Linked DNA regions of Collimonas fungivorans Ter331. Each later gene encodes a partner of the first gene's protein in a complex. Links are inferred from orthologs where the notes say so. Each region holds a gene or a part of one and is shown on either strand. Other genes may lie near its edges.

The links. Proteins that work in one complex are often made in the same cells at the same time.
Region 2: the proteins of secA (region 1) and secY are in contact, whole or in part, in a crystal structure (PDB 3DIN), measured with the Thermotoga maritima proteins. The link is inferred for Collimonas fungivorans Ter331 from one-to-one orthologs. Residues at the interface, in WP_004082002.1 of Thermotoga maritima: Glu261, Ala262, Arg263, Lys300, Ala301, Arg302, Thr303, Ile304, Ile305, Leu323, Tyr324, Asp325, Pro326, Val329, Ser330, Tyr333, Ile336, Lys340, Phe345, Val349, Glu363, Phe364, Tyr374, Ser375, Gly376, Gly377, Glu393, Ile395, Thr482, Ser483; in WP_004081795.1 of Thermotoga maritima: Glu108, Gly109, Glu110, Glu111, Ala236, Glu237, Arg238, Arg239, Ile240, Thr241, Ile242, Gln243, Tyr244, Ala245, Arg246, Arg247, Val248, Thr249, Gly250, Arg251, Arg252, Val253, Tyr254, Gly256, Ala257, Ser258, Thr259, Tyr260, Leu261, Pro262.

The regions. Positions count from the first base shown.
Region 1 is NC_015856.1:4,612,404-4,616,097, forward strand. What follows is about bases 276-3,575. They hold secA (preprotein translocase subunit SecA), read right to left. Parts: upstream 3,236-3,575; coding sequence 476-3,235; downstream 276-475. Other genes in these bases: CFU_RS20470 (M23 family metallopeptidase), read right to left, coding at 3,445-3,575. Also shown: bifunctional glutamate N-acetyltransferase/amino-acid acetyltransferase ArgJ, read right to left, coding at 1-266; more of CFU_RS20470, read right to left, coding at 3,576-3,694. UniProt on the Escherichia coli protein: Required for protein export, interacts with the SecYEG preprotein conducting channel.
Region 2 is NC_015856.1:516,185-519,468, reverse strand. Bases 321-3,210 are described here. They hold secY (preprotein translocase subunit SecY), read right to left. Parts: upstream 2,487-3,210; coding sequence 1,155-2,486; downstream 321-1,154. Other genes in these bases: rpsE (30S ribosomal protein S5), read right to left, coding at 3,169-3,210; rpmD (50S ribosomal protein L30), read right to left, coding at 2,979-3,158; rplO (50S ribosomal protein L15), read right to left, coding at 2,521-2,952; infA (translation initiation factor IF-1), read right to left, coding at 901-1,119; rpmJ (50S ribosomal protein L36), read right to left, coding at 753-866. In the rest of the region: rpsK (30S ribosomal protein S11), read right to left, coding at 1-293; more of rpsE, read right to left, coding at 3,211-3,284. UniProt on the Escherichia coli protein: The central subunit of the protein translocation channel SecYEG. Consists of two halves formed by TMs 1-5 and 6-10.

The DNA of each region.
Region 1 (3,694 bases):
TTGGCGTTGCCGGTATTGATCAGCAGCGCGCGAACAGGTTCGCCCGAAATTTCGGCGGCCGCCAGGTGTGCTTTGCTGACTTGCACCGGAGCGGCGCAAAAGCGGTTTTGCGTAAACACCCCGGCTACCGTCGCCGTCGGCGCCAGTTTCATCACCAGCAAATCCTTGCGATTCGCTTTGCGCACACCGGCCTCGGCATGGCCAAGCTCGATGCCCGCCACGGGCAGCAGGTCGGCGGCGACAGGAATGGGGGAGTTGACGGCCATGAGAATCCTTAACTAGGTATATAGGTGTTGGCGGCGCTGGTTTGCCGAGATTAATGGGTCGGTTGCCCGGTCCAGCAGACCGGCAGCTAATCCAGGTGCTTATTTTAAGGGGTATTAAGGCGTATGCGCAGAACATGTGTACATCTGCCGCAACAAAAGCAAAGGGCGGGTTTCCCCGCCCTGCTTTAGCTGTTGCCCATCCTTGCCGGTTACATCAGCTGGCCGTGGCACTGCTTGTATTTCTTGCCGCTGCCGCAAGGGCAAGGATCGTTGCGGCCGACCTTCGGCACGCTGCTGCCCGGCTGCTGCGATTCATCGCTGTGCGCAGTCGGCGCCAGCAAGGTTTCCGGCGCCTCGTTCGAATCAAAATCGGCGTGCTGGTAGTGCACGTTTTCCACATGGGACTGCGCCATTTCTTCTTCGGCAGCAGCGATTTCCTCGCGGTTTTCGATACGTACCGTCATCACCACCTTGACCACTTCATTCTTGATCAGGTCCAGCATCTGGCCAAACAGTTCAAACGCTTCGCGCTTGTATTCCTGCTTCGGATTCTTTTGTGCGTAACCGCGCAGGTGGATCCCCTGGCGCAGATGGTCGAGCGCCGCCAGATGTTCGCGCCAATGGCTGTCGACGCTTTGCAGCATGACGCTGCGCTCGAAGCCGGCGAACGATTCCTTGCCGACGATTTCGGTCTTGGCGTCATAGGTAGCATTGGCGGCAGTCAGCACGCGCTCCAGCAGATCCTCGTCGGTCAGGTTAGGTTCCGATTTCAGCATCTCGCCCAGCGGCACTTCCAGGTGCAGGTCGTTGGCCAAGGCTGCTTCCAGCGCCGGGATATTCCACTGCTCTTCCAGCGATTCTTCCGGCACATAAGTGCGGAAGGTGTCGTCCAGCACGCCTTCGCGCAGCGACGCCACCGTCTCGGACACGCCTTGCGATTCCAGCAACTCGTTGCGCTGCTGATAGATCACCTTGCGCTGATCGTTGGCGACATCGTCATATTCCAGCAGCTGCTTGCGGATATCGAAGTTGCGCGCCTCGACCTTGCGCTGCGCCGATTCGATCGAACGCGACACGATACCAGCCTCGATCGGCTCGCCTTCCGGCATTTTCAGCCGGTCCATGATGGCGCGCACGCGGTCGCCGGCAAAAATGCGCAGCAAGGCGTCGTCCAGCGACAGGTAGAAACGCGAAGAACCCGGATCGCCCTGGCGCGCAGCACGGCCGCGCAACTGGTTATCCACCCGGCGCGATTCATGACGCTCGGTGCCGATGATATGCAAGCCGCCGGCATTGACCACGTGGTCATGCAGCGATTGCCATTCATCGCGCAACTTGTCGGAGCGCAGCTGTTTTTCGGTATCGCCGAGGGCGTCGTCGGCTTCGATGAACTGGATCTGTTTCTCGACATTCCCGCCCAGCACGATGTCGGTACCGCGTCCCGCCATGTTGGTGGCGATAGTGATCGCTTGCGGACGGCCTGCCTGCGCGATGATTTCCGCTTCGCGCGCATGCTGCTTGGCGTTCAGCACGTTGTGCGGCAGCTTGGCCTTGGTCAGGATCGAGGACAGCAGCTCCGAGTTTTCGATCGAGGTGGTGCCCACCAGCACCGGCTGTCCGCGCTCGTAGCAATCCTGGATATCCTTCAGCATCGCATTGTATTTTTCCTGCGACGTCTTGTAGACCTGGTCTTGCCGGTCCTTGCGCTGGTTCGGCCGGTTTTGCGGGATCACCACGGTTTCCAGGCCGTAGATTTCCTGAAATTCGTAAGCTTCGGTATCGGCAGTGCCGGTCATGCCAGCCAGTTTGCCGTACATGCGGAAATAGTTCTGGAAGGTGATCGAGGCCAGGGTCTGGTTCTCGTTCTGGATCTTGACGCCTTCCTTGGCTTCCACCGCCTGGTGCAAGCCGTCCGACCAGCGGCGGCCGGTCATCATGCGGCCGGTGAATTCGTCGACGATGACGATTTCGCCGCCCTGCACCACATAGTGCTGGTCCTTGAAATACAGCGAGTGCGCGCGCAGCGCGGCGTACAGGTGATGGATCAGGCTGATGTTGGCGGCGTCGTACAGGGACGCTCCTTCTGCCAGCAAGCCCATGTCGGTGAGGATCTGCTCGGCTTTTTCATGGCCGGCTTCGGTCAGCAGCACCTGGTGCGCTTTTTCATCCTTGGTGTAATCGCCAGGGACTTCTACCTTGCCCTTGCCGTCCGGCGTTTCTTCGCCGACCTGCTGGGTCAGCAGCGGCGGCACTTCATTGATCTTGTAATACAGGTCGGTGTGATTTTCAGCCTGGCCGGAAATGATCAGCGGCGTCCGCGCTTCATCGATCAGGATCGAGTCGACTTCATCGACGATGGCGAAATTCAGGCTGCGCTGCACGCGGTCGGCGGCGTCGTACACCATGTTGTCGCGCAGGTAATCGAAACCGAATTCGTTGTTGGTGCCGTAGGTGATGTCGGCGCCGTAAGCCACCTGCTTGGCGTCGTGCTCCACCGACGACAGGTTGACCCCGGTCGTCAGGCCCAGCCAGCCATACAAACGTCCCATCCACTCGGCATCGCGCTGCGCCAGGTAGTCATTGACGGTCACCACGTGCACGCCCTTGCCGGACAGCGCATTCAGGTATGCCGGCAGGGTCGCCATCAGCGTCTTGCCCTCGCCGGTGCCCATTTCGGCGATTTTCCCGTAATGCAATACCATGCCGCCGATCAGTTGCACGTCGAAATGGCGCATTTTCAAGACCCGCTTGCCGGCCTCGCGGCAAACCGCGAATGCTTCCGGCAGCAAGGCGTCGAGCTTTTCGCCGTCGGCTATGCGTTGCTTGAGCTCCGGCGTTTTCGCCTGCAGCTCGGCATCGGACAGTTTTTCGAACGCCGGTTCAAGTGCATTAATTTGTCGGACGACTTTTTTATATTGCTTAAGCAGGCGCTGGTTGCGGCTACCGAAAATCTGGGTCAGTAATGACATGCTTGGATTCTAAAAAAAGCGCCGGCGGCATTCCGCGGCATCTTGTGGATGACCCCGAAACCGGGCTGTGGCTAAATAATCGGAGAATTTTATCATGCAGTCCCCGACACATTGGGGTTATGCACCAGGAAACAATAGCAAGTTGCGCAAATTGTGCCCGGCATCCGGCGCATCCGGGCTCTACTGTGCTTGCATTACAACAACATTCATTACTTCCCGGCCAATGTTGCCATCTTGGCCAGGTCGGTGCCAGCGTTCAGGAACTTGCGCGGATCCTGCGCCACGCCCTTGATTCTTACTTCGAAATGCAGGTGCGGCCCGGTCGAACGTCCAGTAGTGCCAATATCGGCGATATGCTGGCCACGCTGCACGATGTCGCCCACCTTGACAAACAGCCGGGAGGCATGGGCGTAGCGGGTGATGATGTCGTTGCCGTGGTCGATATCAAGCATGTTGCCG
Region 2 (3,284 bases), 4.1 Mb from region 1 along the record:
CGACCAGGACCTGGGCCCTTGATACGCACTTCCAGGTTCTTCACGCCACATTCCACAGCCACTTTACCAGCGGCTTCGGCTGCAACCTGCGCTGCAAATGGAGTCGACTTGCGGGAGCCTTTAAAGCCAGCGCCACCAGATGTCGCCCACGACAACGCGTTACCTTGACGATCGGTAATCGTGATGATGGTGTTGTTGAAAGACGCGTGGATGTGCGCGATGCCTTCAGCAACGTTCTTTTTAACTTTTTTACGCACACGTGCTGCTGCGGCGTTATTTGGGGACTTTGCCATAATAATTTCCTTGAATCCGACTACCTAAATGAAACGATCAGTTGCCACGGTGAGGTGGCAGCCCGATTATTTCTTCAGCGATTGAGCGGCTTTGCGCGGGCCCTTGCGGGTACGTGCATTGGTACGAGTACGTTGGCCACGGCAAGGCAAGCCTTTGCGATGACGCATACCACGATAGCAACCCAGATCCATCAAACGCTTGATGTTCATCGACAGTTCACGACGCAGGTCACCTTCGACGACGAATTTTGCAATTTCGTCGCGCAGCTTTTCCAGCTCGTTATCGTCGAGATCTTTGATCTTCTTCGTAGTCAAAATACCCGTGCTGTCGCAAATTTCTTGTGCGCGTGGGCGGCCAACACCGTAGATGGCTGTCAAGCCGATGACGGTGTGCTGATGATTGGGGATGTTGACCCCTGCAATACGTGCCATTCGTTATTCCTCGATCAATAACGTTAATTAACCTTGGCGCTGTTTATGGCGCGGTTCCGTACAAATGACGCGAACTACGCCTTTGCGCTTAATGATCTTACAGTTGCGGCAGATCCGCTTGACTGATGCGAGCACTTTCATTTTTGCCCTCTTTCGTTCTAGGTTCTAATTGCTGTTACTTGGTACGGAACACAATCCGTGCCCGGCTTAAATCATAAGGTGTCAATTCCACTGTCACCTTATCTCCTGGCAGGATGCGAATATAGTTCATGCGCATCTTGCCAGAAATATGACCGAGGACGATATGTCCGTTTTCCAACTTGACTCTAAATGTTGCATTGGGGAGATTCTCAAGAATCTCGCCTTGCATCTGGATAACGTCGTCTTTTGCCATTCGGTCTACTGGTTCCTCTGGTCGTTCATCTCAACTTACCGCGTCGAAACGCCGCCCTTGAAATTTGCCTTACGCAGCAGCGAATCATATTGCTGCGACATCACGTAATTCTGTACCTGTGCCATGAAGTCCATGGTGACCACTACGATAATCAACAGCGATGTACCACCAAAATAGAACGGTACCTTCCAGCGAGCGATCAAGAATTCCGGAACCAGGCACACTACCGTGATATAGACCGCGCCAACCAGGGTCAGGCGCATCAAGATCTTGTCGATATAACGCGCAGTCTGCTCACCTGGACGAATCCCCGGCACAAACGCGCCGCTTTTCTTCAGGTTGTCTGCCGTTTCCTTGCTGTTGAATACCAGCGCAGTATAGAAGAAGCAGAAGAACACAATCGCAATCGCATACAGCAAGGCATGAATCGGTTCGCCTGGCGCCAGTGAAGCCGCCATATCCTTGAGGAAGTTGACTACCGGATTGGTTGAATCACCGGAAGTAAACCAACTCGTGATTGTCGCAGGAAACAAGATGATCGAGGAAGCGAAGATTGGAGGAATTACACCAGCCATGTTCAGCTTCAGCGGCAAATGACTGCTTTGACCGCCATAAATCTTGTTGCCCACTTGACGCTTGGCATAATTCACCAGAATCTTGCGTTGACCACGTTCAATAAATACCACCAGGTATGTCACGCCAGCCGCGATCAGACAAATCAGGATCGCCGACAGGGCACTCATGGAACCGGTACTTACCTGTCCGAACAAACCACCGATCGCATTTGGCAAACCAGCTGCGATACCTGCAAAAATGATGATCGAGATACCATTACCAAGACCACGCTCGGTAATCTGTTCACCCAACCACATCAAAAACATTGTTCCTGTTACCAGCGTCACAACTGTCGTGAAGCGGAAAGCCAAGCCTGCATCCAGCACCAGGCCAGGTTGCGATTCCAGTGCTACAGCAATCCCCAGGGCCTGGAACGTCGCCAGCAACAGCGTACCGTAACGGGTGTACTGGGTAATCTTGCGACGACCGGACTCGCCTTCTTTCTTCAACGCTTCCAGCTGAGGCGACACAATCGACATCAATTGCATCACGATCGATGCCGAAATATACGGCATGATTCCCAGCGCAAATACGGTGAACCGCGACAACGCACCACCAGAGAACATGTTGAACATGCCCAAAATGCCGCCCTGGTGCTGCTTAAACAATTGCGCCAACTGCGATGGATCAATTCCCGGTACGGGAATGTGAGCACCAATACGATATACAACCAATGCAGCAAGCAAGAACCACAGACGGCCCCAAGGGAAGCCGCTCGCAGCACTCTTTGCAAGTTGGGGAGATGTCGCCAATTATTGCTCCATTGCTACGAGTTAGAACGACAAATTAAGCTACGGATCCGCCGGCTGCTTCAATCGCAGCTTTTGCACCTTTGGTAGCGATCAGACCCTTGAGCGTTACCTTTTTGGTGACTTCGCCCGACAGGATGACGCGTACCACGCGTGCCAGCTCGCCGATCACGCCAGCTTGCTTCAACACCAGGATATCAATTTCAGTTACCGGCAGGTTTTCCAGGTCCGACAAGCGAACTTCAGCCTTGAACGGGGTTGCCATCGACTTGAAGCCGCGTTTTGGCAAACGACGTTGCAAAGGCATCTGACCGCCTTCAAAGCCGACTTTGTGGAAACCGCCCGAACGCGATTTTTGACCCTTGTGACCGCGGCCGGCTGTCTTACCGATACCTGAGCCGATACCACGACCAACGCGACGCTTGTAATGCTTGGCGCCATCTGCAGGTTGAATAGTATTCAATTCCATAATTTGCTCCGTTCGCAAGCCTAAGCTTACGACACCACTTTCACAAGATAGGACACTTTATTGATCATGCCGCGCACAGATGGGGTGTCTTGCAATTCGGAAACCGAATTCACACGACGCAGGCCCAGGCCGCGTACTGTCGCGCGATGAGTTTCGCGCGTGCCGATCAAACCCTTGATCAATTGTACTTTTACAGTCTTTGTCATTTTGATCACCTTAGCCCAGAATTTCTTCAACGGACTTGCCGCGCTTGGCAGCAATTTCCGATGGCGTGTTCATCTTTGACAAGCCGTTCAAAGTAGCACGAACCATGTTGTACGGATTGGTGGAAC